2 regions of the Caballeronia sp. AZ10_KS36 genome follow, and region 2 is predicted to be linked to the other one. Evidence: predicted binding sites of a transcription regulator. Region 2 holds the regulator's gene; the other holds the start of a gene.
What was found. The regulator LexA, encoded in region 2, represses DNA repair genes until DNA is damaged. The targets are predictions, from matches to a motif close to ACTGTATNNNNATACAGT.
Positions count from the first base shown of each region.

Region 1 (15,375 bases), on a different contig from region 2:
TCACGAACGAAGCGCAGATTCGCAAGCAGATGGGCGAGCCGGAAACCGAGCGGACCTATACGGACGGCTCGAAGCGCCTCGAATATCCGCGCGGCCCGGCGGGCACGAACACCTACATGGTGGATCTCGATCCGGATGGCCTGCTCGTCTCGGTCACGCAGGTGCTGACTGCCGAGAACATCGCGAAGGTGCGGCCGGGCATGACGCAGGACGAAGTGCGGCGGCTCCTAGGCAAGCCGACGACGGTCGCCGAGTACCGGCTGAAGCAAGAGCGCGTGTGGAGCTGGCATTGGCTGGAAGACGGCGTGAATCGCGACGCCATGTTCAATGCGCATTTCGGGCCGGACGGCACGGTGGTCACGACATCGCGTTCGGAGGCGGAGGGCGGCGGACGGCATTGACGACGTGGCGTCGGCAGGGGCGAAGGCGTTGAGGCGATGAGCGAAAAATATATCGGCAAGAGACAGCGCGCATTGATGGACGAAGCGTTGCGATACCGCGAGCGCGCATCCGCGGAAGCGAACGACGACGCGTTCGTCCGCTGGGAATGCACGCGCGGGCATCACTGGGACGACGCGCTGGATGCGTCACAGAACGTGCGCTGCATGAACTGCGCGACGCAGCGGCGCGAGGCCGAAATGGCTCGGGCGCGGGCCATCGCGGAAGCTCGCGGCGGTGCGCTCGTGCCGTCGCGTCAGACGGGTGCCGCGTCGTCGCTGACCTGGCAATGCGCGTTCGGGCACGTCTGGCAAGCGGATGCCGATGCGGCCCAGCGTCGCTGGTGCGACGAGTGCGCGCGCTCGATCTTCGCCCGTTATCGGTGAACGGCCGGCTCCCCAAAAAGAAAAAGCCGGCGATTGCCGGCTTTTAACTTCGTTGTCGGGGCGATGGCTGTTTATGTTCTTCGCCTGCTACTCGCCGGGACGTTGGCAAAGACCTGCGCCAGAAATCGCGCCCATTCTTTACCCACGGCTCGGTCGAGTGCCGCCCGTCTTCTTGGTCTCTCGTTGCGCTGAAACATCCCCCGTGCGCAAACAGAGTATCGCGCCGGGCGAATTGTATGAATGTACGGTGACTAACATTTCGTGCCAGATCAGGGTGGCGATCGAGAGAGGACGGGCAAGGCGAACGACTCGCAGACGACAAAAAAGCCGCTGTCCTTGCGGAACAGCGGCTTTTTCTTGCAACTGGTGGCGAATCAGGGACTCGAACCCCGGACCTGCGGATTATGATTCCGTCGCTCTAACCGACTGAGCTAATTCGCCGAAAGAAGCCGAGATTATGGCGGCGGTTGAAACGCCTGTCAAGCCCTGCCGCGCGTTTTTCCTGAAACGGCGGCAGGGCCGACTAAACTTTCGCCATCAATCCTCGTGATACACGTTCGACTTGCGCGTGTCCTTCACGAACAACATGCCGATCACGAACGTCGCGAGCGCAATCACCACCGGGTACCACAGCCCCGAGTAGATGTCGCCGCGCGCCGCCACGATCGCGAAGGCCGTCGCGGGCAGAAAGCCGCCGAACCAGCCATTGCCGATGTGATACGGCAGCGACATCGACGTATAGCGAATCCGCGCCGGGAACATCTCGACGAGCATCGCCGCGATCGGGCCATACACCATCGTCACGAAGATCACGAGGATGGTCAGAATCACGATCGCCATCGGCCAGTTGATGAGTGCCGGATCGGCCTTCGCCGGATAGCCCGCGCTCTTCAGCGTGCCGGCGAGCGTCTTGTCGAACGCCGCGCCTTGCGCCTTCGCATCGGCGGCCTTGCCGTCATACGTATTCACCACCGTCTCGCCGACCTTGATCTGCGCCAGCGTGCCGGCGGGCGCGGCCACGTTCTGATAGTTCAGGCCGGCCTTCGACAGCGCGCTCTTCGCAATGTCGCACGACGACGTGAACTTCGACGTGCCCACCGGATTGAACTGGAACGAGCACTCGTCCGGATTGGCGATCACGGTGATCGGCGACTTCTGCGTCGCGGCTTCGAGCGTCGGGTTCGTGTAGTGCGCGAGCGCCTTGAAGAGCGGGAAGAAGGTCAGCGCCGCGATCAGGCAGCCCGCCATGATGATCGGCTTGCGCCCGATGCGATCCGACAGCGAACCGAAGAACACGAAGAACGGCGTGCCGATGAGAAGCGCGATCGCCACCATGATGTTCGCGCTCGTGCCGTCCACCTTCAGCGTCTGCGTGAGGAAGAAGAGCGAGTAGAACTGGCCCGTGTACCACACGACCGCCTGGCCCGCCGTCAGACCGAAGAGCGCGAGCAGCACGATCTTCAGGTTCTTCCACTCGCCGAACGCTTCCGTGAGGGGCGCCTTCGAAGTCTTGCCCTCGGACTTGATGCGCTCGAACACCGGCGATTCGTGCAGTTTCATGCGAATCCAGACCGAGACGGCGAGCAGCAGGATCGACACGAGGAAGGGCACGCGCCACGCCCAAGCGCCGAACTGCTCTTCGCCGGTCGCCGTGCGCACGGCCAGAATCACCACCAGCGAGATGAAGAGGCCGAGCGTCGCGGTCGTCTGAATCCACGCGGTCCACGCGCCGCGCTTGTTCGCGGGCGCGTGCTCGGCCACGTACGTCGCGGCGCCGCCATATTCGCCGCCGAGCGCGAGCCCTTGCAAGAGGCGCATCGCGATGAAGATGATCGGCGCGGCGATGCCAATGGTCGCGTAGCCCGGCAAAAAGCCGATCAGGAACGTCGAGAGACCCATGATGACGATCGTCACCAGGAACGTGTACTTGCGGCCGACCATGTCGCCGAGCCGCCCGAACACGATCGCGCCGAACGGACGCACCGCGAAGCCCGCCGCGAAGCCGAGCAAGGTGAAGATGAAGCCGGCCGTCGGGTTGACGCCCGAGAAGAACGTCTTGCTGATGTAGATCGCGAGCGAGCCCGCGAGATAAAAGTCGTACCACTCGAACACCGTGCCGAGCGACGAGGCGAAGATGACCTTCCGCTCCTCGTTCGTCATCGGCGCGTGCGAAATGCGCCCTTCGACCGTTGCCATGAATCGTCTCCTTAGGTTTTCCGTCTATCCCGATTCCATCGGGCCGCAAGCGCGGCGCCGGTGCAAGGATTATTGGAACGAAAACTTACGGCGTTCTGACTCGGTCTATTCGGGGCCTCCGTGTGAACAGACTAATGATCTTCTTGTAAATCGCCGGCAACGCGCCGGGATCGACAAACAAATTGCTCGTATCGCGCCGAGTTGCGCGCGAGCTTCCGAGTGCTCGCTCAGGGTTTGTCCCGGGCAGGATAAACCCGCTGCAAGCTGACGCGTACCAGCGTCCCGGCAAGCCTCGGCGCTTCCTGATAGACGTGGTCCTCGATGGCGAGCGTGCCGCCGTGGATCGTCGCGATCTCCTTGACGATGGCGAGTCCGAGGCCGCTTCCATCGCCTTCGCGGCCGAGAATGCGATAGAACCGCTCCACCACGCGCTCGCGCTCGGCCGGCGGAATGCCGAGGCCGGTGTCTTCCACTTCGAGATGCACGAGATCGAGATTCGTCTCGTCGGCCCGCACGCGCACCGTGATGCGCCCGCCGGTCGGCGTGTAGCGGATCGCGTTGTCGATCAGATTGGAGAGCATCTCGCGCAACATCACCGCGTTGCCTTCCACTTCGACCGGATACGGCGGCTCCTCGTACCCGATGTCCATGCGCTTGGCGAGCGCGGCCTGCACCCAGTCGCGCACGGCGAGGCGCGCGAGGTCCGTCAACTCGACGTGCGAGAAGATCTGCCCGTTCGCGCGATTCTCGGCGCGGGCCAGTGCGAGCAGTTGCGTGACGAGCCGCGCGGCGTGTTCCGAACTCGTCGCGATCTGTTCGAGCGAACGCTGCACTTCGTTCGACACGTCCTGCCGCAGCGCCAGTTCTGCCTGCATGCGCAGGCCGGCGAGCGGCGTTTTCATCTGATGCGCAGCATCGGCGATGAAGCGCTTCTGGAACTCCATGTTCTGTTCGAGCCGCGTGAGCAGATCGTTGAACGACGCGACGAGCGGCGCGATTTCCGGCGGCGCGCGGCCCGCTTCGAGCGGCGAGAGATCGTCGGGGCGGCGAGCGCGGATATTCGATTGCAGCGCATGCAGCGGCGCGAGTCCGCGCGACAGCCCGAACCAGACGAGCACGATGGCGAGCGGCAAGATCACGAACTGCGGCAGAATCACGCCCTTGATGATGTCGTTGGCGAGCTGGCTTCGCTTGTCGAGCGTCTCGGCCACTTGCACGAGCACCGGCTGCGCATTCGGGGCGTCGAGTGCGGGAAGGTCCACGGTCGTATAGGCGACGCGAATATCGTTGCCGCGCAGCACGTCGTCCCGAAACTCCACGATGCCCGGCTGCGGCCGGTCGTCTTCGTGCGGCAAGGGCATGTCGCGGTCGCCGCCGACCAGTTCGCCACGCGTGCCCAGCACCTGAAAGAACACACTGTCGACGTTGTCCGCGCGCAGGAAATCGCGCGTCGCGTCGGGCAGCCGGAGTTCCGCGACGCCGTTGACCGGCTGAATCTGACGCGCGATGACATAGGCATCCGCTTCGAGCGCGCGGTCGAACGGCCCGTTCGCAATCGACTTCGCGACCAGATAGGTCACCGCGATGCTCATCGGCCAGAGCAGCAGAAGCGGCGCGAGCATCCAGTCGAGAATTTCGCCGAAGAGGGAACGCGGATGCGTCGCGCTGTCCGGCTCCAGCTCGTCCGGCGGGGCGAAGGGATTGGCGTAGCGCGCGTCGCGCAGCGCGTCGGAGTCGGCGGTGGCTGCGTTAGATGTAGAAGGCGTGCGCGGCGGCTCGTCTGCGCGTTCGCTGGAAACGGGCGAGGCCATGCGTGGCCCGGCTTAGTGATGGCTCGGCGGCATCGGCGCGCTTGCCGACGCGCCGTTCGACGCTTTTTCGAGCGTGTAGCCGAGCCCGCGCACGGTGATGATGCGCGCGCCGCTCGGCTCGATCTTCTTGCGCAGCCGGTGGACGTAGACCTCGATCGCGTTGTTGCTGACTTCTTCGCCCCATTCGCACAGGTGATTGACGAGCTGTTCCTTCGACACCAGCCGCCCGGTCCGCTGCAGCAGCACTTCGAGCACGCCCAACTCGCGCGCCGACAAGTCGATCACCTGATCGCCGATATGCGCGATGCGTCCCACCTGATCGAACGACAGCGAACCGTGCTTGACGACCGTCGGCCCGCCGCCCGCGCCGCGCCGCGTGAGCGCGCGCACGCGCGCCTCCAGTTCGTTGAGCGCGAAGGGCTTCGCCATATAGTCGTCCGCGCCGAGATCGAGGCCCTTCACGCGCTCATCGACGCTGTCGGCGGCGGTCAGGATCAGCACGGGCATCTGCGAATTGCGCGCGCGCAGCCGGCGCAGCACTTCGAGACCGGGCATGAGCGGCAGCCCGAGATCGAGGATCAAGAGGTCGAACGGTTGAAGCGTCAGCGCGGTGTCCGCCTCGACGCCATGCTTCACATGGTCGACGGCGTATCCCGATTGGCGGAGTGATCGGACGAGGCCGTCCGCGAGTATGCTGTCGTCTTCGGCAATGAGGATTCGCATCGTCTGTGCGCCTGATGCGCGGTTGCGCATTGCCGGCACCGCATTTCGCCCGGCGCGGCGGTCTCCAGGGTGGTGTGCGGTTTTTGCGCGGTTCGGGCGACGTGGAAAAAAGCCACGCCGCCGCAATCGGGCTTGCAAAAACTACTGTTTTTTTATACAGTGTCTGCATCTGTGCGAAAAGCGGGGTGAAAGTATGCGGAATCCGCATCAAGAGCCCGTACGCACAAGCCTCAGACGCCGTTCATCATAGCAAAGGACGATTCATGGAAGAAAGCAAGAAAGGCCCGGCTGGCATGACTGCGGAAAAGAGCAAGGCCCTCGCTGCCGCGCTCTCGCAGATCGAAAAGCAATTCGGCAAAGGGTCGATCATGCGGCTCGGCGCGGGCGAGGCGGTCGAAGACATTCAGGTCGTGTCCACCGGCTCGCTCGGACTGGATATCGCGCTCGGCGTGGGCGGCCTGCCGCGCGGCCGCGTCGTCGAGATCTACGGTCCGGAATCGTCGGGTAAGACCACGCTCACCCTGCAGGTGATCGCCGAAATGCAGAAGATCGGCGGCACGGCGGCATTCATCGACGCGGAACACGCGCTCGACGTGCAATACGCGCAAAAGCTCGGCGTGAACGTGCAGGAACTGCTGATCTCTCAGCCGGACACGGGCGAGCAGGCGCTGGAAATCGCGGACGCACTGGTGCGCTCGGGTTCCATCGACATGATCGTGATCGACTCCGTCGCGGCGCTCGTGCCGAAGGCGGAAATCGAAGGCGAAATGGGCGACTCGCTGCCGGGTCTGCAAGCTCGCCTGATGTCGCAGGCGCTGCGCAAGCTCACCGGCACCATCAAGCGCACGAACTGCCTCGTTATCTTCATCAACCAGATCCGCATGAAGATCGGCGTGATGTTCGGCAACCCGGAAACCACCACGGGCGGCAACGCGCTGAAGTTCTATTCGTCGGTGCGTCTGGACATTCGCCGTATCGGGTCCATCAAGAAGAACGACGAAGTGATCGGCAACGAAACGCGCGTCAAGGTGGTGAAGAACAAGGTGTCGCCGCCGTTCCGCGAAGCTATCTTCGACATTCTGTACGGCGAAGGCATTTCGCGTCAGGGCGAAATCATCGACCTCGGGGTGCAGGCCAAGCTCGTCGACAAGGCGGGCGCGTGGTACAGCTATAACGGCGATCGCATCGGTCAGGGCAAGGACAACGCGCGGGAATTCCTGCGCGAGAACCCGGACATCGCGCGCGAGATCGAGAACAAGATCCGCGAATCGCTGGGTGTGGCGGCGCTGGCAGATGGCGTCGCCGCGGGCGCAGCAGTAGCGGACGACGAATAAGCGTCGCGCCGCACGGTCGATGTTCAAGCGCCGGTTCGGATCGAAGGCTGGCAGCGCCGAATTTCGGCGGGGCCGTGCGAGCCGGTCTGACGGCGCCGGCGCCGGTGAGTCGGGCGACGATGCTGCGTGCGAGTCGTCTGCGCGCAGCGTCGGTGAGTCCGCCGATCATGCCGATGGCACCGACCAGTACGAGCGCAGTAGCGACCGGCGCGCGGCATCGAGCAAATCGCGCTGGTCGACCCGGAGTACGACGTCACGCGCTGGCGCGAAGCCATTCGCGTCGGCGCGTGGTGTTTCTGAAGCGGCCGAAGAACGGCCGAACGAACACGAGCGTTCAGCAGCACCGGAAGCACTCGGGCCAGCCGACTCGCCTCGCTCAGCCGGAAAATCGCTAAAGACCGCCCGCGCTAAACGCGAACGCGGTTCAGGTGAGCCCCCACGCGCCGCACATCCGGCATTGCCGGCGCAAGACTCCGACCGCGCCGCGCGTCTCGCGCAGGCACGTTCGCTTCTCGCTCAGGCTACGACGCAACCGGTCCAAAAATTCGACGCGCCGCCCAAGCCGTCGAATGAAGCGCGCTTACCGGACGACAGCGCCGATCCTTTCTCGAATCCCTTCGAAGACGCCGATCCGTTCGAGCCATTCGAGCAGTGCGCGCCCGAACCACCATCCGACCCGACCTACAGCCGCTCGACCGAACGACCGCGCAAGGCACCGGACGCGAACAACCCAAGACGGCCTCAACGCTCACTGAAAGGCCGCGCATTGGCCTACCTCTCGCGCCGCGAATACAGCCGCGCGGAGCTGTCGCGCAAACTGCGTCCGTACGTGCAAGAAGCCGACTCGCTCGAAAACACGCTCGACAGCCTGGAACGCGACGGCTGGCTGTCCAACGAGCGTTTTGTGGAGAGCGTCGTTCATCGGCGGGCGCCGCGCATGGGCGGCAGCCGGATCATCAACGAACTGAAGCGGCACGCGGTGGGCGAGTCGTTGATCGGCGAAACGGCGGACAAGCTCGCGCAAACCGAAACCGCCCGCGCCCAGGCCGTGTGGGAGAAGAAATACGGCGTCGTGCCCGAGACACCCGCCGAGGGTGCAAAACAAGCCCGCTTTCTTGCAGCGCGCGGTTTTTCGGCCAGCACCATCGGAAAAATACTGAAGGGCGGCGACGAAGACTGGATCGACGAGCCAAGCGACGAGTGACGTACCTCGCGCCCCTCGCGACGCGCCGTGCGCCGGCATCCGCCAATCATCAGGCGCATGCACGGCCCCAAATACTCGCTATGCTAAAATTCAACGGTTTCCCCGTTCCGGCTTTGGTCCCATGCCTCTTTCTCCGCCCGTTTCCCGACAGTTGCGCCATCGTCGCGCGATTCGGCTGGAAGCGTTCGAGCGGGACGACGGCCTGTGGGACATCGAAGCCTGTCTAACCGATGACAAGCCCCGCGACTTTCCGCTCGCGGCGGGCGTCCGGCCGCAAGGCCTGCCGATCCATGAACTCTGGCTGCGCATCACCATCGACCGCAAGCTCACCATCGTCGACGCCGAGGCGTCCTCCGAGTGGGCGCCTTATGCGGCGTTGTGCGCCGAGTCGAATTCGGCGTATCGGGCGCTCATCGGACTCAATCTGCTCAAGAATTTCCGTCGCGAAGCCGGCGCGCGCCTGCGCGGAACGGCAGGTTGCACGCATCTCACCGAGCTGTGCGCCGTGTTGCCGACCGCGGCCATCCAGGCGTTCTCCGGCGAAGTCTGGTCCATCGAGAGCGGCAGTCCATTCGCGCAAGGCGGACCGGAGTCGACGTCCGTCCAGCCGCCGTTCCAGCTCGGCCGCTGCCACGCGCTGCGCTTCGACGGCCCCGCCGTGCGCGAATACTATCCGCGCTGGTTCGGCCATGAGCCATCGCGGGCGGAAGATCGTCGCGAGGCGGAACGCGAAAGGCCGGACACCTGACACGCTCGCAGACACGCTCTCGTGCGCGACGCGGAACGCCCCCGGCAACCGGACAAGAATCAAACAATCAGCGGTTCAAGCAATTCGAAATCGAAGAAGTTCACTCCAACTCTCAGACTGAAGGAATCACGCATGAAGATTCACGAGTACCAGGGTAAGGAAATCCTGCGGAAATTCGGCGTCGCGGTCCCGCGCGGCAAACCCGTGTTCTCGGTGGATGATGCGGTCAAGGCCGCGGAAGAGCTGGGCGGCCCGGTCTGGGTCGTCAAGGCGCAGATTCACGCGGGCGGCCGTGGCAAGGGCGGCGGCGTGAAGGTCGCGAAGTCGATCGAGCAGGTTCGCGAGTACGCGAATCAGATCCTCGGCATGCAGCTCGTCACGCACCAGACCGGTCCGGAAGGCCAGAAGGTCAACCGCCTCCTGATCGAAGAAGGCGCGGACATCAAGAAGGAACTGTACGTCGGCCTCGTGCTGGACCGCGTTTCGCAGAAGATCGTCGTGATGGCGTCGAGCGAAGGCGGCATGGACATCGAGGAAGTCGCGGAAAAGACGCCCGAACTGCTGCACAAGTTCGCCGTCGAGCCGTCGACCGGCCTGCAAGACAAGGACGCGGACGACCTCGCGCGCAAGATCGGCATTCCGGACGCATCGATCCCGCAAGCACGCGCGATCCTGCAGGGCCTGTACAAGGCGTTCTACGAAACCGACGCATCGCTCGCCGAAATCAACCCGCTGATCGTGACCGGCGACGGCAAGGTGATCGCGCTCGACGCCAAGTTCAACTTCGATTCGAACGCGCTCTTCCGTCACCCGGAAATCGTCGCGTATCGCGATCTGGACGAAGAAGATCCGGCTGAAGTCGAAGCGTCGAAGTTCGACCTCGCGTATATCTCGCTCGACGGCAACATCGGCTGTCTCGTGAACGGCGCGGGTCTCGCGATGGCGACGATGGACACCATCAAGCTGTTCGGCGGCGAACCGGCGAACTTCCTCGACGTCGGCGGCGGCGCGACGACCGAAAAGGTCACGGAAGCCTTCAAGCTGATGCTGAAGAACCCGAACCTGAAGGCCATTCTCGTCAACATCTTCGGCGGCATCATGCGCTGCGACGTGATCGCGGAAGGCGTGATCGCGGCATCGAAGGCCGTGGACCTGAAGGTGCCGCTCGTCGTGCGCATGAAGGGCACCAACGAAGACCTCGGCAAGAAAATGCTGGCGGAGTCGGGACTGCCGATCATTTCGGCCGACAGCATGGAAGAAGCCGCGCAGAAGGTCGTCGCGGCTGCCGAAGGCAAGTAAGCGCGCTTCGCTTACCGAGCCTAAGAGAGCGTTCCACCAGATACGAATGGCGGCGCAAGGCAACTGCTTTGGCGACGCCAAACGAACAGAGGTCACTACATGTCGATTCTGATCAACAAAGACACGAAGGTCATCACGCAGGGCATCACCGGCAAGACCGGCCAGTTCCACACGCGCGCGTGCCGCGAATACGCGAACGGCCGTGAAGCGTACGTTGCGGGCGTGAACCCGAAGAAGGCCGGCGAAGACTTCGAAGGCATTCCCATCTACGCGTCCGTCAAGGAAGCAAAGGCCGAAACCGGCGCGACCGTTTCGGTCATCTACGTGCCGCCCGCGGGCGCAGCCGCCGCGATCTGGGAAGCCGTCGAGGCCGATCTCGATCTCGCCATCTGCATCACGGAAGGCATTCCGGTTCGCGACATGCTCGAAATCAAGGACCGCATGCGCCGCGAAAATCGCAAGACGCTGCTGCTCGGACCGAACTGCCCCGGCACCATCACGCCGGACGAACTGAAGATCGGCATCATGCCGGGCCACATTCACCGCAAGGGCCGCATCGGCGTGGTGTCGCGTTCGGGCACGCTGACGTACGAAGCGGTCGGCCAACTGACGGCGCTCGGCCTCGGCCAGTCGTCGGCGGTCGGCATCGGCGGCGATCCGATCAACGGTCTCAAGCACATCGACGTGATGAAGATGTTCAACGACGATCCGGAAACGGACGCCGTCATCATGATCGGCGAGATCGGCGGTCCGGACGAAGCGAACGCCGCTTACTGGATCAAGGACAACATGAAGAAGCCGGTCGTCGGCTTCATCGCGGGCGTGACGGCGCCTCCGGGCAAGCGCATGGGCCACGCTGGCGCGCTGATCTCGGGCGGCGCGGACACGGCGGACGCCAAGCTCGAAATCATGGACGCGTGCGGCATCAAGGTCACGAAGAACCCGTCCGAGATGGGCCGCCTGCTGAAGTCGGTGATCTAAGGCAGTCGGGCGCGTAACGCGAGGGTTTGGTACTCTTACTGAATCCTTTCGTTAAGGCGAATAAAAAGCGAGGGAGCGTTGGCTTCCTCGCTTTTTTGTTTCCGGTCACAGCTCGTTCTGCCCATGCTCGAATTTTTCTCGACGCTCCATTGGGGCGCGGTTCTGCAAATCATCGTCATCGACATTCTGCTCGGGGGCGACAACGCCGTCGTGATCGCGCTCGCGTGCCGCGATCTTCCCGCCACGCAGCGCACGCGCGGCATCGTGCTCGGCACACTCGGCGCTATAGTTTTGCGCGTCGTGCTGATCGCGTTCGCGGTCTTTCTGCTCGATATCCCGTTCCTCAAATTCCTTGGGGGCTTGCTGCTTCTGTGGATCGGCATGAAGCTCCTGCAACCCGGCCACGACGAGCCCGACATCGGTTCGTCGGACAAGCTCTGGGCGGCCGTCAAGACGATCATCGTCGCCGACGCGGTGATGAGTCTCGACAACGTAATCGCGATTGCGGGTGCGGCCGAGACCGCGGACCCGCAGCACCGCTTCGTGCTCGTCATTTTTGGGCTCGTCGTGAGCATTCCGCTGATCGTGTGGGGGAGCACGCTGGTGCTGAAGCTGCTCGACCGCTTCCCGATCGTCGTGCTGCTCGGCGCGGGCTTGCTTGGATGGATCGCGGGCGGACTCATCATCGACGATCCGTTCATCGACCGCTGGCCCGCGCTCAACACCGAAGCGGCGGGGTATGCCGCGCGCCTCGCGGGCGCAGCGCTCGTGATCGCGGCGGGCTGGCTGATGAAGCGCCGCGCGCTCGCGAGCACAGGCTGACTCCCCACGTACGCGGGCGTTAGCCGAATGGCCGACTGTCGCGGCCGTCGCGCTCTCCCTACCATCGAAGCGTTCGGTTCGCATGTCGCGGCCGACGCTTCGTGTCTTTCAGGGAGTGGCAATGACGAGCATGGCTTTGGATGTAAAGGCGTCGCGCGAGGGCGACGGCTTCGGTGCATGGCTGAAAGGCGCGCAGGCCGGCGCGCGCGGTTTTACGCTGATCGAGTTGATGATCGTGCTGGCGATCGTCGGCGTGGTCGCGGCTTACGCGATTCCCGCGTATCAGGACTATCTGTCGCGTAGCCGCGTGGGCGAGGGCATGTCGCTCGCGGCATCGGCGCGGCTCGCGGTGGCCGAGAACGCCGCGAGCGGCGCGGATCTGGCGAGCGCGTATGCGTCGCCGCCGGGCACGCGCAACATCGAGTCCATCCACGTCGACAGCGACAGCGGGCAGATCACGATCGCCTATACGACGCGCGTCGCGCCGGCCGGATCGAATACGCTCGTGCTCGTGCCTTCCGCGCCCGATAACGCCGAGACGCCGACGGCCCGCGTCGCGCTGACGCGCGGCTCGGTGCAGGCGGGCACGATCACGTGGGAATGCTTCGCGGCAGGCAAAGCGGCTTCGTCGCTGCCTGCGCCGGGCGCGGGACCTGCGCCCACGCAAGCCGCGACCCTGCCGGCCAATCTTGCGCCGCCCGAGTGCCGCGCCTGAGCGAATCGCACGCGGTGAAGAAGAAGGCATGAGCGCCGCGCGGGAACCGGTGGATTTCGTAGCATTTGCAGGTGCGCGGCGCACAGCGGACGCAAAGTTTTGTATAGTGCGCCGGTTCCCGACGTTCCCAGCCCCTCATGCCTTCCCAATTCGCGCGCTACCTTTGCTTTGCCGTTCTGTGTCTTGCGTTGACGATTCCGTTCGGCGTCGTCAACCACACGTATCCGATCCCGACGTTCTACGCCGAATACAGCGCGTTGGCCTTGTATCTCGCGCTCGGAGCCACAGTCGCCATACTCGTGCGCGTTTCGGAGCCGCGCGTGCCGTTCGCGTCGCCGGTGGTGGCGCTGATGCCGCTCGCGTTCGGCATCGTGCTGGTGGCGCAGACGGTGCTGCTGCCGGTCGCGCAGCCTTCGATGAACTGGCTCGGCGGCGCCTATCTGCTCGCATCGTTCGTGGCCGTGCATACGGGGTTCGGGCTGGTGCGCGCGGGGTTGTCGGAGAAGGCGTTGCGCATCGGCGCTGCCGCGTTGCTGGCGGGCGGCCTCTTCGCGGTGTTCTGCCAAACCGTGCAGTTGTTCCACATGGAAGCCCGGTTCGCGCCGTTCGTCGTGGCTTACAACGTCGCGACGGAACGGCGGCTCTTTGGCAACATGGCGCAGGCGAACCATCTCGCGACCGTCATCGCGTTCGGCCTGGCAGGGGCGATGTATCTTGTGCAGACGCGCCGCATGCCGGTGGTGATCTGGCTCGTGGTGTCGGCGGTGCTTTCGTTCGGGCTTGCGCTCACCGTGTCGCGCGGACCGTGGCTGCAAACGGCGGTGATCGTCGTCGCCGGATTCTGGATGGCCTTCATTCGCCGACGCCCCGGCGCGGCCGACGACCTCGACGGCCCGATCGGAAGCAAAGAGCGCGATGGACGCGAGGCGCGTGACGTCCGCGCTTGGGTCGTGCCGTTCGTGCTTGCCGTGCTGTTCGTGGCGGTCAATGCCGTGGTGCGCTGGGTGAACGTGCGCTATCAACTAGACCTCGCGCAGTCGGCGGCGGAGCGCATGCAGGACGCCAATCAGATCGCGCCGCGTCTCGCGTTGTGGAAGTACGGCTGGACGATGTTCAAGACGCATCCGCTGCTCGGCGTCGGCTGGGGCGAGTTTCCGCGTTACCAGTTCGACATGGTGCGCGAGCTCGGCGGCGTCGAGATTGCGAACAACGCGCACGATATCTTCATCGACCTGTTGGCGAAGACCGGGCTGCTCGGTGTGGCGGTGCTGGTGGCGGGCATCGTCTTGTGGCTGATTCGCGTGCTGCGGGCGCCGCACACGCCAGCGCGCGTGTTTGCGCTCTCGCTGCTGGGCGTGCTGATGATGCACGCGCTCGTCGAATATCCGCAGCAGTACATGTTCTTTCTGATGCCCGCGATGCTCGTGATCGGTCTTCTGGAGACGCGGCCGTTGCGGCTCGTGGCGCGGCCGGTGTCGTATGGCGTCTATGTCTTTCTCGTCGCGGCGGGTCTGATCGCGCTCTATCCGACGATGCGCGACTACAACCGCGCCGAGGTGCTGTACTACGGCTCGCGGCCCGCGGAGCAGTATCGCGACGATCCGTCGTTCCTGTTCGGCGCGTGGGGCGAGTATGGCGCGGCGACGCTGCTGCCGATGAACGCGCAGGACATCGAAGCGAAGCTGGCGGCGCATCGGCAGGCCATCGCGTTGCTGCCCGGCGAGACGGTGTTGCGCCGTTACGCGGTGTTGCAGGCGCTCGCGGGTCAGCGTAGTGAGGCAATGGATACGATGGCGCGTCTGCAAATCTTCGCGACGCAACTCCATGACTGGCCGACGCAGCTCGCGTCGGTGTATCGGACCGTCGATGAAATCGGTGCACCGTTGGCGGGTTTCAAGGCGGATCTGGTCAAGCGGTATGGGTCGCCGGAGGGCACCGATTCCCCCACGGACGACGACGCCGACGAATAAGCGCCGGCTCGGGCGCGGTTCAGGCGGATGGCTGCGAGTCCGCCACCCAGTCGCCCGACTTCCCGCCATGCTTTTCCATCACGCGCACGTTCGTGATGGTCATGCCGCGATCCACGGCCTTGCACATGTCGTAGATGGTCAGCAGGCCGACTTGCACGGCGGTGAGCGCCTCCATCTCGACGCCCGTGCGCCCCACGGTCTCGACGCGCACTTCGCAATGCACGCCGGGCAGCGCGTCATCGACGGAAAACTCGACGGCCACGCGCGTCAGGGCAAGCGGATGACACAGCGGGATCAGATCGGCGGTGCGCTTCGCGCCCTGGATGGCGGCGATGCGCGCGACGCCGAGCACATCGCCCTTTTTCGCGCGTCCTTCGCGGATCAGCGCGAGCGTGTCGTCGCGCATGACGATGGAGCCGCGCGCCACCGCGATGCGCCGCGTCTCGTTCTTGCCGCCGACATCAACCATGTGCGCCTCGCCGGCGGCATCGAAATGTGTGAGTCCGGACATAGCGTCTCCTTGCAGTGGGCGCTTATCTTACCAGCGGGGTCCGCGGCGAAATCGGCGCGAAGCCGTGTCCATACGTACCGCCGCCCGCGCAACACTTGATACGATAAGCGCGTTTCCGTCCTCACGCTGACCGCCGGCGACGCTCCGGCTTCGCGCCATGCTCTTGAATCGTCCGAGCCGCGGGCTCGTGTTCGCCTTGTGCCTCAGTCTCGCCATGCCGCCGTTCGCTGCGGCGCA
Region 1 is NZ_JALQDQ010000003.1:2,898-18,272, forward strand. It holds gene bamE (outer membrane protein assembly factor BamE domain-containing protein) at 1-401, shown strand, start outside; gene NCR35_RS03620 (hypothetical protein) at 438-824, shown strand; tRNA gene NCR35_RS03625 (tRNA-Met) at 1,189-1,265, opposite strand; gene NCR35_RS03630 (MFS transporter) at 1,362-3,020, opposite strand; gene NCR35_RS03635 (sensor histidine kinase) at 3,248-4,831, opposite strand; gene NCR35_RS03640 (response regulator transcription factor) at 4,844-5,554, opposite strand; gene recA (recombinase RecA) at 5,818-6,888, shown strand; gene recX (recombination regulator RecX) at 6,908-8,092, shown strand; gene NCR35_RS03655 (DUF2889 domain-containing protein) at 8,214-8,840, shown strand; gene sucC (ADP-forming succinate--CoA ligase subunit beta) at 8,973-10,139, shown strand; gene sucD (succinate--CoA ligase subunit alpha) at 10,239-11,120, shown strand; gene NCR35_RS03670 (TerC family protein) at 11,244-11,942, shown strand; gene NCR35_RS03675 (pilin) at 12,064-12,657, shown strand; gene NCR35_RS03680 (PglL family O-oligosaccharyltransferase) at 12,795-14,627, shown strand; gene moaC (cyclic pyranopterin monophosphate synthase MoaC) at 14,647-15,138, opposite strand; gene NCR35_RS03690 (hypothetical protein) at 15,166-15,375, opposite strand, start outside.
Region 1: recA (recombinase RecA) is a predicted target of LexA. The motif match lies at 5,698-5,715, and genes of this name have one in related genera.

Region 2 (15,375 bases):
TGTCGCATCACGCGTGGCTTTACACCGAAATGGTGACGACCGGCGCGCTGCTCTACGGCGATGTCGCGCGTCATCTCGCGTTCACGCCGGCGGAAGCGCCCGTCGCGCTGCAGCTGGGCGGCAGCGAACCGGCCGATCTCGCGAAGAGCGCGAAGCTCGGCGAGCAATGGGGCTACGACGAGATCAACCTGAACTGCGGCTGCCCGTCGGAGCGCGTGCAGCGGGGCGCGTTCGGCGCATGCCTGATGAACGAGCCGGAACTCGTCGCGGACTGCGTGAAGGCGATGCGCGATGCGGTGTCGATTCCGGTGACGGTCAAACATCGCATTGGCGTCGATGCGGTTGAAGACTACGCGTTCGTGCGCGATTTCGTCGGCACGGTGGCGCAGGCGGGCTGCGAAGTGTTCATCGTCCATGCGCGCAATGCGATCTTGAAGGGCCTGAGCCCGAAGGAGAACCGCGAGATTCCGCCGCTCAAGTACGACTACGCGTACCGGTTGAAGCGCGACTTCCCGCATCTCGAGATTTCGATCAACGGCGGCATCACGACGCTCGACGAAGTGGAGGAGCACCTGAAGCATGTCGATGGCGTCATGCTCGGGCGCGAGGCGTACCACAATCCTTACGTGCTGGCGGGCGTCGATACGCGGTTCTACGGCGCGACGACGCCGGTGCCGACGCGCGAGGAAATCGAAGCTCAACTGATCGACTATGCGCGCGCCGAACTCGCGCGCGGCACGTATCTCGGCGCGGTGACGCGCCATGCGCTGGGGCTATATCGCGGCGTCGCGGGCGCGCGCGGATGGCGGCGCACGCTGTCGGACAGCCGCCGGCTTGCGAAGGGCGATCTGGGGATCTTCGACGAGGCACGCACCTACTTGCGCGAAGCGGCGGAAGCGGTGGAGTCCTGACCGCACGCATCGATCGTAAAAGAATGCTCAAGAGCACTAGGCAAGCAGAAACTTTGTTCGTATAATCTCGCTTCTCGATTGGCAGGCAATCTTGCGAATACGAGACGTAGTAAATCAGCAGTTGTCAGCGGTGGCTGTAGCTCAGTTGGTAGAGTCCAGGATTGTGATTCCTGTCGTCGTGGGTTCGAGTCCCATCAGCCACCCCAAAGAATTCATACGAAAAGCCCGGTCATCGCGACCGGGCTTTTTGCTTTTCCGCAGCTAAACACAGCACACGCACCGTGCTAGCATCAACGCACCACCACCCCGAACGAACGACGACGGAGACAGCTATGGCTACTTTGGCGATCGACGGCGTGCGTTGGGTCAACGACCGCGTGACCAATGTGCGCTGGGGCAGCTTCGATTCCGCCACGAACGACTGGGCGGCGCCGACCACCATCGTGGACGTCCATCAAGTCGTGGACGCCATCAAAAGCGGCAAGGAAGTCCGCACGCTCTTCAGGCTCGGCGGGCGAACGTTTCTCGGACCGAAAGTCACCGCATTGCCGTACTCGAACGGCCACGTGGGCATCGAGGCGCGCGTGCAGGAAGGGCAGATCGAGAAATCGCTCGAAGACTTGCCGCCTGTCTGAGTCAGTTCCGAGAGGTAGGCGTTGAATCGCGAACAGGCGCACAGGTTCGAAACCGAAATCATGCCGCGCATCGCCGAGGGCGTGGCCCGCGTGGTCGATCAGACATTGCGCGTCGAAGTCGTTCCCGGCGGCAATCCGCGCGAGCCGGCGCGGCTGCGCGTGAGCGCGCCGCCGTCGGATCATGGCGCGCGCACGCGGCGTTATCCGTTCGACATGAACGTCTTCCTGACGTGGGACGACGAAGAGATCGAGCGATTGCTGCGTCCTGGCGGCGAAGCCCGTTTGCAGCGTTATCTCGACGCGCTCGGGGACAAACTGCGCGCATGGCAGGACGCCCGCGAAGTGGATGTGCCGACGCGCTCGCAGGCGGAGCCGTCGGTGCTGCTCGGCGGACTGGACTTCGAGGCGTGAGCGCCGCGCCTTGTCAGAAGCACCCGGACGAACGTGGAGGATCAGATGACATCGTCGAATGAAGGCAAGCTGCGTGCATTCGTGCAGACGGCGGAACAGGGCGGCGGGTTCGTGTGGGTCATCACGCTCGTGGATTTCGCGGCGGGCGAGGTCAAGCGCGCGTTGGTGTCCGAAGACAACTTCGCCACGGCCGACGCCGCGCGGGATGCCGGCAACGATCGCCTGAAGGCGATGTCGAACGACCGGTAAGCGCTTTTGCAGCGGCGCGCGAGCGGGTATGGCCGAACATCAGAAAGAGAACGCGGACGAAGCGCGAGAGGCGCGAGAAGCACGATTTCGCCGCTACGAAGCAGCCGGCGAAGCGTCGATACGAGCGGAACTCGACGCGGCGCAGTCCGCTGACCCCGAAGCGGCGCACAAGCGCGCATGGCTGCACGCGAAGGACACCGCTCGTCAGGACGAGCAGTTCCGGGCGATGTTCGCGTCGGTGTCGTCGGCCAACGACGCTGCGCAACTCGCTCGCGAATCCGCGGAGGCTTCGCGCCGGTCGGCGTTCTGGACGATGATCGCGGCGCTGGCGGCGACCGCCGGCGTGATCGTCAATGCGGCGATTGCGCTCGGGTGGCTGGATTCACTGAGACGCTAGCGTTTCTTCGAAGCCTAGATTGTCCACCACGCGCGCACGGTCGGTTCGCCGTCGAGGGCGCGCAGGAAGTCGTCCGCGAAGGCGTCGCTGACGGTTTGCCATTCGGGCGTGCCGGTCGGCAGGTCGTCCGGATTCTTCAGCCCGCGCGCATGGCGGATCACGGCGACGGCTTCGCTCAGAGCGGCGAGGGATTCGAGACTTTGCAGGTTCATACGCGCGTTTACGGCGCGAGGGCGCAAACCTTTAACCTGGTCCGATCTATCTGGAACTGTTGGCAGTCTTGAAAGCGTCCCAAACCTTCCGAGCCTTCGGTACGTGGGGACTTTTCTAGACCTTCGAACCAGCAGCCGTCCTGAACCTCTGAACCGTACGGAGTCTTGTAAGCGTCCCCGCACGTGCGAGCCTTGCAGGACACCAACGCTTCCAGTTCTGCAAGGCTCGCACTCCGCGCCTGTCACGCGCCTAACGCTCCGTAGCCTTCCCTTTAACATGCCCCGAAACCAGCGCCCCTGCATCCTTGGGCAGACGCCACAGATCGATCACACCCAGCGCCCCGATCAACGCCACGATCAGAAACGCCACGCCGAAATCTTCCGGACCGATGGAATGCGCGTCATGTCCGTGCAGCCACTCGCCGATGCGCAGCGCGATCGCGCCGGCCGCTACGCCCACGCCCATCGACATTTGAAACAGCGTGCTGGATAGCGCCGAGGCGCCGCTCATCTGTGTCTTCGGCACGTCGGCGAAACTGAGCGTATTGAGCGCGGTGAATTGCAGCGAGCGCGACAGGCCGCTCACGAACAGCACGACGACGATGACGAGCGTGGGCGTCGAAGGCGCGAGCAGGCTCATCGCGGCAAGGGAAAGCGCGGCGATGAGCCCGTTGACCACCAGCACCGGCCTGAAGCCGAAGCGCCGCATCACGGGCGTGGTGACGAGTTTCATCGCGAGATTGCCGGCGAAGACGGAGAGCGTGAGCAGTCCCGACATGAACGCGTTCATGCCGAAGCCGACCTGAAACATCAGCGGCAACAGGAACGGCGCGGCGCTGATCGCGATTCGAAAGAGCGACCCGCCGCCCATCGCCACGGCGAAGGTGTGCACCTTGAGCGCCGACAAATCGACCACCGGCTGTTCCGTCCGAAGCAGATATCGCCACGACGCGATGCCCGCCGCGATACCGACGGCGACGAGCGCGCCGATCATGCTCCACGACGCGTCGTTGCGGCCGATCAGTTCCATCGCGTAGAGCAGCGTCGTGCAGGCGATGCCGCACAGCACGAAGCCCGCGAAATCGAAGCGGCGGTTTGCGTCTTCGCGCACGTTGTCGATATGGCGCAGCGTCAGCAGCAAGCCGATCAGACCGAGCGGCACGTTCAGATAAAAGATCCAGCGCCATGACGAATACGTCGTGATGAAGCCGCCGAGCGGCGGTCCGATCACCGGCGCGACGAGCCCCGGCCAGGTGATGATGGCGATCGCGCGCATCAGTCCGTCCTTCGGCGTGGCGCGCAGCACGGCCAGGCGGCCGACCGGCACCATCATCGCGCCGCCGATGCCCTGCAGCACGCGCGCCGCGGCGAACGCCGGCAACGTGGACGTCGCGCCGCACAGCACGGAGGCCGCTGTGAACACCGCGATCGCGCTGCCGAACACCGTGCGCAGCCCGAAGCGGTCGGCCGCCCAGCCGCTGATCGGAATGAAGACGGCGAGCGTCAGAAGATACGCGGTGATGCCGAGGCTCATGTCGGCCGGATGCACGCCGAACGAGTGCGCCATCTGCGGCATGGCGGTCGCGATGATCGTGCCGTCCAGGTTCTCCATGAAGAAAGTCGCGGCGACGAGGGAAACGATCAGCGACGAACCGGGCTTCGCGTCGTCGGACTGGCTGGGCGTCGTGGAGGATGACATCGGCTGCGTGGTTTGTCGTTGGAAGACGTTATCGGTAAGCCACATCAAGCGAACTGCAAGCTCCGGAACCGGTTTGGCTGCATCGCTAAGCCTTGCATTCTATCGGCGGAGCAGACCTCGCGCGCCTATGGTAGCTTCTGCGGTTGTCGGCAATGCCGCCGTGGAACCGCGCCAGCAGGCGTCAACAAAAAGGAACTGAGCGATGAAGTATCGGAAACTGGGCGATTCGGGCGTCGACGTGAGCCTCATCGGGCTCGGCACCATGACCTGGGGCGAGCAGAACACCGAGAGCGAGGCGCACGAGCAAATCGACTATGCGCTTGCGCAAGGCGTGAACCTGATCGACGCCGCCGAAATGTACCCGGTCCCGCCGCGCCCCGAAACGCAGGGCCGCACCGAGGAATACATCGGCACGTGGCTCGCGAAGAACGCGGGCAAACGCGGCGATATCGTGCTCGCGACCAAGATCGCCGGGCCCGCGCGCCAGCCGCACAATCCGCGTCACATTCGCGGCGCGGGCAACCAGTTCGACCGCAAGAACATCAACGAGGCGATCGACAGCAGCCTCAAGCGCCTGCAAACGGATTACGTCGATCTGTACCAGCTGCACTGGCCGGACCGCAGCACGATGACCTTCGGCCGTTCGGCGTATCCGTACATCGACGACGAATACACGGTGCCGATCGAAGAAACCCTCGCCGCGCTCGGCGATCTCGTCAAGGCAGGAAAGATTCGCTATGTCGGCGTGTCGAACGAAACGCCGTGGGGCGTGTCGCAGTTCCTGCGCGCAGCGGAGAAGGCCGGGCTGCCGCGCATCGTCAGCATTCAGAATCCGTACAGCCTCGTGAACCGCACCTACGAACTGGGCTTGTCCGAATTCACGCACAAGGAAGGCATCGGTCTGCTCGCGTACTCGCCGCTCGCGTTCGGCTGGCTCTCGGGCAAGTACGAGGGCGGGGCGCGTCCGGCCGGCGCGCGCATCACGCTCTTCGAGCGCTTCCAGCGTTACAGCAAGCCGCAAGCGATCGCCGCGACGTCGTCTTACGTCGAACTGGCGAAGCGCCACGGTCTGAACCCGACGCAGCTCGCGCTCGCGTTCGTCAACACGCGGCCTTTCACGACGAGCACGCTCATCGGCGCGACGTCGATGGCGCAGTTGCAGGAGAATATCGCGAGCGTGGAAATCGAACTGTCCGACGAGATTCTGGCCGAGATCGAAGCGCTGCACGAGCGCCAGCCGAACCCAGCGCCCTGAGTCGTGTTATGACTCATGACATGATTCGGGCCGCCGCGCCGCGAATGTGTCAGCATTGACGTTCCGGCGCTTTCGCGGCTCAGAAGCCGCATGCATTATCCGGGCGATGCGCCTTCGTTGCATCGCGTCGCCCGGCTGAAACACCGAATGCGCATCTGAACGTAGCGCGTTCGCGTCCTGCCGAAAGCCGCCGCGCCAGCATCAAACGGCTGCGCGCGGCCGCTCACACCCGGGCGCGGTGCCTGTAGCAAGGCACTGCGCTTGCTCGATGGTCCTGGTTGCCGCTGAGGCGCCCGTCGTGCCTCAGCGCGCTCTTCGCGAAAGGAGTCGTCGCTCATGTCTCAAGCAACGCCGCAGTCCCAAGATCTGGATCGCCTCACGATCGACACGATCCGCACGCTGTCGATGGACGCCGTGCAGAAGGCCAATTCCGGCCACCCCGGCACACCGATGGCGCTTGCCCCCGTCGCGTTCCACCTCTGGCAATACCATTTGCGCTACGACCCCGACGCGCCGCTCTGGCCGAACCGCGACCGCTTCGTGCTGTCGGTCGGGCACGCGTCGATGCTGCTGTATTCGCTGCTGCACCTCGCGGGCGTCAAGGAAGTGGACGAAAGCGGCAAGCCGACCGGCAAGCCGGCCGTGTCGCTCGACGATATCAAGCAGTTCCGCCAGCTCGACAGCAAGACGCCCGGCCACCCTGAATTTCGCATGACCACCGGCGTCGAGACCACGACCGGGCCGCTCGGCCAGGGCTTGGGCAACAGCGTCGGCATGGCGATGGCCGCGCGCTGGAAGGAGGCGCACTTCAACAAGTCGGGCGCGCCGCTCTTCGATTACCGCGTGTACGCGCTGTGCGGCGACGGCGACATGATGGAAGGCATCTCGCACGAGGCGGCGTCGATCGCCGGGCATCTGAAGCTGTCCAACCTCATCTGGATCTACGACAGCAACCGCGTGACGATCGAAGGCCACACCGACCTCGCATACAGCGACGACGTGGAATCGCGCTTTCGCGGCTACAACTGGAACACGCTGCACGTCGACGACGCCAACGACGCCAACGCGCTCGAAGCCGCGCTCAAGGAAGCCAAGGCGTCGACCGACAAGCCGACGCTGATCGTCGTGAAGAGCATCATCGGCTGGGGCGCGCCGAACAAGCAGGACACGGCGGCGGCCCACGGCGAGGCGCTCGGCGACGAGGAAATCAAGCTCGCGAAGAAGTTCTACGGCTGGCCGGAAGACGCGCAGTTCCTCGTCCCCGATGGCGTCATGCAGCACTTCGCCGAAGGCATGGGCGCGCGCGGCAAGGCGGCGCATGCGGAGTGGAAGCAACGCTTCGACGACTACGAGAAGCAGGACCCGGATCTGGCGAAACAGCTGTGGCAGATGCTGGAATCGAAGCTCCCCGACGACTGGGACGCCGACATTCCGACGTTCGAGGCGGACGCGAAGGGCATGGCGACGCGCGAATCGTCGGGCAAGGTGCTCAACGCCATCGCGAAGCGCATTCCGTGGATGATCGGCGGCGCGGCGGACCTTGCGCCATCGACGAAGACGAATCTCAAGTTCGAAGGCGCGGGCAGCTTCGAGCATGACAACTACGCCGGGCGCAATCTGCACTTCGGCATTCGCGAGCACGGCATGGGCTCGGTTGCCAACGGCCTCGCGCTCTCGAACATGCGGCCGTTCGCGTCCACGTTCCTGATTTTCAGCGACTACATGAAGCCGCCGATCCGGCTCTCCGCGATCATGGAAGTGCCGGTGATCTACGTGTTCACGCACGATTCCATCGGCGTGGGCGAGGACGGCCCGACGCATCAGCCGATCGAGCAGCTGGCTTCGCTGCGCGGCGTGCCGGGACTCTGCACGCTGCGTCCGGCCGATGCGAACGAAGTGAGCGAGGCGTGGCGCGTGGCGCTGTCGTTCTCGAAGGAGCCCTCGTGCATCGTCGTCACGCGTCAGCCGCTGCCGACGTTCGACCGCACCAAGTTCGGGTCGGCTGAAGGCGTGCGGCGCGGAGCTTACGTGCTCGCGGATGCCGAAGGCGGCAAGAAGCCGGAAGTGCTGCTGCTCGCGACCGGCAGCGAAGTGTCGTTGTGCGTCGAGGCATGGGAGAAGCTCACGAGCGAGGGGATCGCGGCGCGCGTCGTGTCCATGCCGTCGTGGGACATCTTCGAAAAGCAGGACGACGCGTACAAGGACTCGGTGCTGCCGCCCGACGTGCATGCGCGCGTGGCCGTCGAGCAGGCCGCGACGCTCGGCTGGGACCGCTACGTGGGGCGCTTCGGCGCGACCATCGTGATGCACACGTTCGGCGCGTCGGCGCCGCTGAAGGCGCTGAAGACGAAGTTCGGCTTCACGCTCGAAGGCGTCTACGAAGCGGCGAAGAAGCAGATCGAGCGCGTCAAATCGGCCGGGGAGTGATCGACATGCAGATCGGCATCGTAGGGCTAGGGCGCATGGGCGGCAACATCGGCCGCCGCCTGATGCGCGACGGACACGATTGCGTCGTCTACGACCACAATCCGCAAGCCACCGACGCGCTCGCGAGCGAAGGCGCGACCGGCTCGAAGGACCTGGGCGATCTCGTGGCGAAGCTGGCCGCGCCGCGCGTCATCTGGCTGATGCTGCCTGCCGGCAAGATCACCGAAGACACGCTTTCGGATTTGCATAAAATCCTGCAAGCGGACGATGTGGTGATCGACGGCGGCAACAGCTTCTACAAGGACGACATTCGGCGCGCCGCGCAGTTGAGGGAGCAGGGCGTGCATTATGTCGATGTCGGCACCTCGGGCGGCATCTGGGGACTGGAGCGCGGCTACTGCATGATGATCGGCGGCGACGAGGCCGTCGTGCGCCGGCTCGATCCGATCTTCGCGACGCTCGCGCCGGGACGCGGCGACATTCCCGCGACGCCGGGGCGCGAAGGACGCGATCCGCGCGTCGAGAACGGCTACATGTATTGCGGGCCGGTCGGGTCGGGGCACTTCGTGAAGATGGTGCACAACGGCATCGAGTACGGGCTGATGCAGGCGTATGCGGAAGGCTTCCACATTCTGAAGCACAAGGAATCGACGGACCTTCCCGAGAACGAGCGCTATTCGCTCGACCTCGCGGATATCGCGGAAGTGTGGCGGCGCGGCAGCGTCGTGTCGTCGTGGCTGCTGGACCTGACGGCGGGCGCGCTCGCGAGCGACGGCGGACTCGAACACTTCTCGACCATCGTGGCGGACAGCGGCGAAGGGCGCTGGACGATCGAGGCGGCCATCGAGGAAGCCGTGCCCGCGCAAGTGCTCTCGGCGGCGCTGTACACGCGCTTCCGCTCGCGCGACGCCGATCTGTTCCCCGAGCGCATGCTGTCCGCGATGCGCTTCGGCTTCGGCGGCCACAAGGAGTTTCCGGCGAAGTGACGCGCTGAGCGTCCGGTTAGACGGCGATGAACCGCGACGGTCCATCGCCGTTTTTCATTTCATCATGCGACGGCGGAACAGCCACGCGCAGATGAAGAACGGCAGCACGGCATAAGCGGCCAGCACGCCCGCGTGCAGCGCGAAACCGTCGAGCGGGCGGCCGAGCATCGCGGGGCGGATCAGTTCGACGGCGTGTACGAGCGGCAGCGCCTGCGTCACATGCTGCGCGAGCGCGGGCAGTTGCGCGACCGGAAAGAAGACGCCGGAGAGCAGGAGCATCGGCGTGAGCGCGAGCGTCTGATAGAACATGAAGAAGTCGTAGCTCGGCGCGATGGCGGTGACGATCATCGCGGTGCTCGCGAACGCCAGCCCGGTCAACACGATGACGGGCAGCGCGAGCAGCATCGACGGAAAACTGGCGTAGCCGAGCGCGCCCGCGACCAGCATGATCGCGACGCCCGAGAGCACCGACTTGCTTGCGGCCCACACGACTTCGCCAAGCACGATATCGCCGAGCGTGAGCGGCGTGTGCATGATCGCTTCCCACGTGCGCTGCACATGCATGCGGGAGAAGCCGGAGTACATCGCTTCGAAGCTCGCGGACATCATCACGCTGGAGGCCACCGTGCCCGCGGCGAGAAACGCGATATACGACACGCCCTCGACGTGGCCGACCATCAGCCCGAGACCGAGCCCGAGGCCGAACAGATAGATCATCGGGTCGGCGAGGTTGCCGATCATCGAGGCGACCGCGAGCTTCTTCCAGACGAGGTAATTGCGCCGCCAGACCGACATCCAGTGCGTCGCGTTCGCGGGCAGCGCGTTGGTGAGCGGCGCGGCGTCGCGCGGGTGCGTCTCGCTGGGCTTTTTGCTTGCGACGCGCGGCTGATCGAAGGTTTCCATCGCGATTAATCCACCATTTCGCGGCCGGTCAGCCGCAAGAAAACGTCTTCCAGATTCGCCGGTCGATGCAGATAACGCACGCCCTCGCGCCCCTTGACGCGCGCGTGCACGGCTTGCGGGTCGTCGACGTAGCAAAAAAGCGTCTCGCCGCTCACTTCCATGCGCTCGACGAGCGGTTGCAGTTCGGCGGCCAGCGCCTGCGGGTCGGGGCCGTAAATCTCGATCACGTCCGAGCCGATCACCGACGCGATCAGGTCGCGCGGACGGCCCTCGGCAATCTTCCGGCCTTCCTCGATCACGCAGACGCGGTCGCACAGGCGCTCGGCTTCCTCCATGAAATGCGTCGTGAGCAGCATGGTCTTGCCGCGCGCGAGCAGCGAGCGCAGACGCTCCCAGATCAAATGGCGCGCCTGCGGGTCGAGACCGGTGGTCGGTTCGTCCATGATCAGCACGTCGGGATCGTTGACCAGAGCGCGCGCCAAGGTCAGCCGCCGCTTCATGCCGCCGGACAATTCGCCGACGCGCGCATCGGCCTTGTTTTCGAGCCGCGCGAACTCGAGCAGCGACGGCACGAGCGCGTCCATGCGCGCGCCCGCGATGCCGAAGTAGCGGCCGAAGACGACGAGGTTCTCGCGTACGCTGAAGTCGGGATCGAGATTGTCGAACTGCGGCACGACGCCGACGCGTTCGCGGGCGAAACGCGCGCGCGACGGCACCGGTTCGCCGACGAGCCGAATGTTTCCGTGATCGGGCGACGTCATGCCGAGCAGCATCCTGAGCGTCGTCGTCTTGCCCGCGCCGTTCGGACCGAGCAGGCCGAAGCATTCGCCGGGGCGCACGTCGAACGACAGGCCGTCGACGACGTTCTTCGCGCCGTAGCTTTTGATGACTTCGCTGAATTCGATGGCGGGCGCGTCGGCCGATTCGGGCGCGTGCTCGCGCGTGGTGCGCTGTGTCATGCGTTTCCTGCCGGGGAAAGGTCAGCGAGCTAGTGTAATCGAATGCACCGGCGCGGCGCTTGCGCGGGCAGAAGCGGTGCGCCGGGCGAGTCGTGCGAGCATGCCGAAAGCCGCGAAGCCTTGTGCGACGGGCTTCGACGCAATCTGGCACGCGGCCAGCTAGTCATGAGTCCAACGTTGCGCGGGTGCGGCGCGCTATTGCGTGAAGTTAGCGTTTTCCATCGTTGCCACGTCTGGCGCTGCACAGGATCATGAAGTTACGCCGCAGTCAATCTGCGCTGCGGCAGGGAGGCATCATGACAAGCTACAGAAAGATTCTGCTGTGCTACGACGGTTCCAGAGAGGGCCGCAAGGCGCTGCGCCAGGGCGCGAATCTCGCGCTCGACCTCAACGCGGAAACGCATGTGCTCGCGGTGGTCGACATGCGGTCGAGCATTGCGCAGAGCGCCGGATTGCTGACCGATATGGCCTGCGGGCGCTTCGAAGAAGCGGCGCGCGATATTCTGCAGGAAGGCGTCGAGTGGCTGCGCGAGCGCGGCTTGTCAGCGCAGGGGCACTTCGCGTTTGGCCATCCGATCGACGAAATCGCCGCGCTGGCCGACAGCCTCAAGGTCGATCTCGTCGTCGTCGGGCACCGCTGCCGGAGCGGTCTCGCTCGTTGGTGGATGGGCGCGGGGAACACGCCTTTGCTCGATCGCGTGTCGTGCAGCATTCTGGTTGCCGTCTGTCAGGCAGGCGAATCGGCAGAAGCGGAAGATGCCGCTGCGTATGCCGCGAAGCCGGCGAAGGCCGAAGCGGGCGCGTGAGCTTTCGACGACGGATTGCGAAGGCGCGTCAGCCGTTGAGGTCGACAGCAACGAGCTTCCACGACACCAGCCCGCTGCGGTGAAAGATGGCGGAATAACGAGCATCGCCTGCGCCGTGCTGGTACGTCACGACGAACGTGTTGATGCCGCGATAGCCGGCCGTCGTTTGCGGCGGTTGCGGAGCCGGATTGGACGCACTCGCCGGCGCGGACGCATTTGCATCGGCTCGGCCCGCCGCAGGCGGACGTTCGCCGGGATTGCCGCGCGGCGGTATGCCGTTCAGGATGGCGGCGACTCCGTCCGGCGTCGCATACGAATCCACGAGCGGGCCGACCAGCGCCGCGCCGATCATCGCGCCGATGATCGCGAGCGGGTTGCCGCTCTTCTGCACGTCGATGCGCCGCGTGAGCAGCGCGGCGATCTGATCCTTCAAGCTCGCGCGCAACGCGGGGAAATCGACGTAGTCGTTGACCGTTTGGGCGTCTCGCGCGTCGGCGGCGCGCTTGACGCGGTCCAGCACGATATACGGCGACGCGTAGACGAAGCCAAGCGCCGCCACGAGCAATACGGCGGCGAGCGTGGCGACAACCAAACGAGCGGTGCGGGACATGCGACGGTCAAGCCTTCAGCAAAGGTCAATGCAGAATGGACCACGCCGACGCACGACAAATTCCCCGACCCGCCGCCAGTTCACGCCACCGTTCCGCCCGTGAGACCGGCGCGCTCTTCGTCGATGCAGCGGTCGATCATGCGCGACACTTCGCTGATCTTGCCGACCAGGATCAGCCGCGACTCGCTTCGATAGACGCGCACGGGAGCACTCCGCGGCGGCTCCGCGTGGACCGTCTGCGTCAGCGACACGCGCGCGAACGCAGGCTGGCGAGACGGCAGCGCGGGCATGGAATCGAAGAGATCCGGCGCAGCTTCGGCTCGCGAAGGCGCAGCGGCGCCGCAAGGAATCAACGCACGTAGATGACGCAGACGGCCGAACCGGCGAAAGGGCAGCAAACGGGCAAAACGTTCCATCATGACTCTCCAGACGATAGGACGCACCCCGGCATGCCGCGAGCGGCTGCCGTCCGTGCTTGATGTACTCGAAACGCGCCGCGTCGTGCGTGGCGTGAAAAGGCGCTCAGCGACGCTTGAAAGCGCGCTGCCGCCGCTGACTAGAATTCGCCCGAGCGGATCAGGCCCACTGCGATGCCTTCCAGCGCGAAGTCTCCGCTGCCGGACCGTACGAAAATGTTCTCGTAGTCCGGGTTCTCCGCGATGAGTTCGACGCCGTCCGGACGTCGCTTCCAACGCTTCACCGTGACGTCGTCGCCGAGCCGCGCAACGACGATTTGTCCGTCCTTCGCCTCGGTGCGTTTTTGAACGGCGAGCAGGTCGCCATCCAGAATGCCGGCGTCGCGCATCGACAAGCCGCGCACTTTCAACAGGTAGTCGGGCTTGCTCGAGAACAGCGCGGGATCGCACGCGTAATGCTGCGAAATATGCTCCTGCGCGAGGATGGGACTGCCCGCTGCGACACGGCCCACGAGCGGCAGCGAGAGCTGCATGATGCTCGCGTGCGGCAACGTGAACTGGTGCGGGGCGTCTTCTGAACGGCCTGCGTCGCCAATCAGCCGGATGCCGCGCGACGAACCCGCCGCCAGTTCGATGACGCCCTTGCGCGCCAGTGCCCGCAGATGCTCTTCCGCAGAGTTCGCGGAGCTAAAGCCCAGCTCAGCGGCAATCTCCGCGCGCGTCGGCGGAAAGCCGGTGCGCTCGATTGCGCGCTGGAGCAGTTCGAAGACCTGCTGCTGACGCGCGGTAAGTTTTGAGGTTCTGGTCACTGGCTCGGGCCTCTCGTGCACTGTATGGATCAACAGATGACTGTATTTTTATACAGTATTCCGCGCTTTTCAAGCATTACTTTAAGTTCCGCGCGAAACCGCAACACGGGCCGACGTGCCACGCCACATGAGCGCGCGCCTCAGGCTTTAGCAGCTTTGGATATAAAAGACTGAAAAACGATTATTTCTGTTCATATAGGCCCGCCGATAGACTGATTCCGTCAATTGGATAAGACGGAGAACGGGGAATGCAAAGCACGAAAGCGGGATTGGGGACCAAAGCACGCAAAGCGTTGACGGCGCTTGCGCTGACGGCGGCGGGCATCGGCGCGATTGTGGCGATGAGCACGCAAGCACACGCGCAGACGTCGTTTCTGAATGTGTCGTACGACCCGACGCGCGAGCTGTATCAGGACTTCAATCAGGCATTCGCCAAGAAGTGGAAGGCCGAAACCGGCGAGACCGTCACGTTCAAGCAGTCGCACGGCGGTTCGGGCGGACAGGCGCGAGCGGTCATCGACGGCCTGCAGGCGGACGTCGTCACGCTCGCGCTCGCCTACGACATCGACGCGCTCGCGGGCAAGGGGCTCGTGGCCGCCGACTGGCAGAAGCGCCTGCCGGATAACGCCTCGCCGTACACGTCGACGATCGTGTTCCTCGTGCGCAAGGGCAACCCGAAGCACATCAAGGACTGGGACGACCTCACGAAGCCGGGCGTCTCCATCGTCACGCCGAACCCGAAAACATCGGGCGGGGCGCGCTGGAACTATCTCGCCGCGTGGGCCTACGCGCAGCACAAGCCGGGCGGCAATGAGCAAACCGCGAAGGACTTCGTCGCGAAGCTGTACAAGAACGCGGGCGTGCTCGACTCCGGCGCGCGCGGCGCTACGACGAGCTTCGTGCAGCGCGGCCAGGGCGACGTGCTGATCGCGTGGGAAAACGAGGCGTTTTTGTCGCTGAAGGAATTCGGTCCGGACAAGTTCGAGATCGTGGTGCCTTCGGTGAGCATTCTGGCCGAGCCGCCGGTCGCGGTGGTGGACAAGGTCGTCGACAAGCACGGCACGCGCAAGCTCGCCGAGGCGTATCTAAAGTATCTGTATAGCGACGAAGGCCAGCAGATCGCCGCGCGCAACTTCTATCGTTCGCGCTCGGACAAGGTGCCGGCCGACCTCACGAAGCAGTTCCCGAAGATCAAGCTCTACACCATCGACGACACGTTCGGCGGCTGGACCAAGGCGCAGAAGACGCATTTCGCCGATGGCGGCGTGTTCGACTCGATCTATCAACCGCAATAAGCGCAAAACGTAAGCAAACCGAAGCGGCGCGCCATGACGCCGCCGGTCACACAAGCATTCGATGACACGCGCTCCCCGGCGCACTGGAACAGGACGAAAGCAAGGATGACGACTTTCACTTTGCGCAAGCCGAGCGCGCTACCGGGCTTCGGCCTGACGCTCGGCATCACGCTCGCGTATCTGAGCCTCGTGGTGTTGATACCCCTCGCCGCCACGTTCGCGAAGACGGCGACGCTCGACTGGGCGCAGTTCGTCCGCGCGGTGACATCGCCGCGGGTGCTGGCGTCGTACCGGCTGACCTTCGGCGCGGCGCTCGGCGGGGCGCTCATCAACGCGGTGTTCGGCTTTCTCGTCGCGTGGGTGCTCGTGCGCTACACGTTTCCGATGAAGCGCAT
Region 2 is NZ_JALQDQ010000013.1:206,421-221,795, forward strand. It holds gene dusA (tRNA dihydrouridine(20/20a) synthase DusA) at 1-911, shown strand, start outside; tRNA gene NCR35_RS07660 (tRNA-His) at 1,042-1,117, shown strand; gene NCR35_RS07665 (hypothetical protein) at 1,244-1,546, shown strand; gene NCR35_RS07670 (DUF5594 family protein) at 1,568-1,957, shown strand; gene NCR35_RS07675 (hypothetical protein) at 2,003-2,206, shown strand; gene NCR35_RS07680 (hypothetical protein) at 2,235-2,603, shown strand; gene NCR35_RS07685 (hypothetical protein) at 2,618-2,815, opposite strand; gene NCR35_RS07690 (MFS transporter) at 3,066-4,514, opposite strand; gene NCR35_RS07695 (NADP(H)-dependent aldo-keto reductase) at 4,717-5,769, shown strand; gene tkt (transketolase) at 6,106-8,196, shown strand; gene gnd (phosphogluconate dehydrogenase (NAD(+)-dependent, decarboxylating)) at 8,181-9,182, shown strand; gene NCR35_RS07710 (ABC transporter permease) at 9,237-10,085, opposite strand; gene nodI (nodulation factor ABC transporter ATP-binding protein NodI) at 10,091-11,044, opposite strand; gene NCR35_RS07720 (universal stress protein) at 11,341-11,850, shown strand; gene NCR35_RS07725 (DUF2939 domain-containing protein) at 11,879-12,460, opposite strand; gene NCR35_RS07730 (hypothetical protein) at 12,541-12,876, opposite strand; gene lexA (transcriptional repressor LexA) at 13,017-13,685, opposite strand; gene NCR35_RS07740 (sulfate ABC transporter substrate-binding protein) at 13,934-14,980, shown strand; gene cysT (sulfate ABC transporter permease subunit CysT) at 15,086-15,375, shown strand, end outside.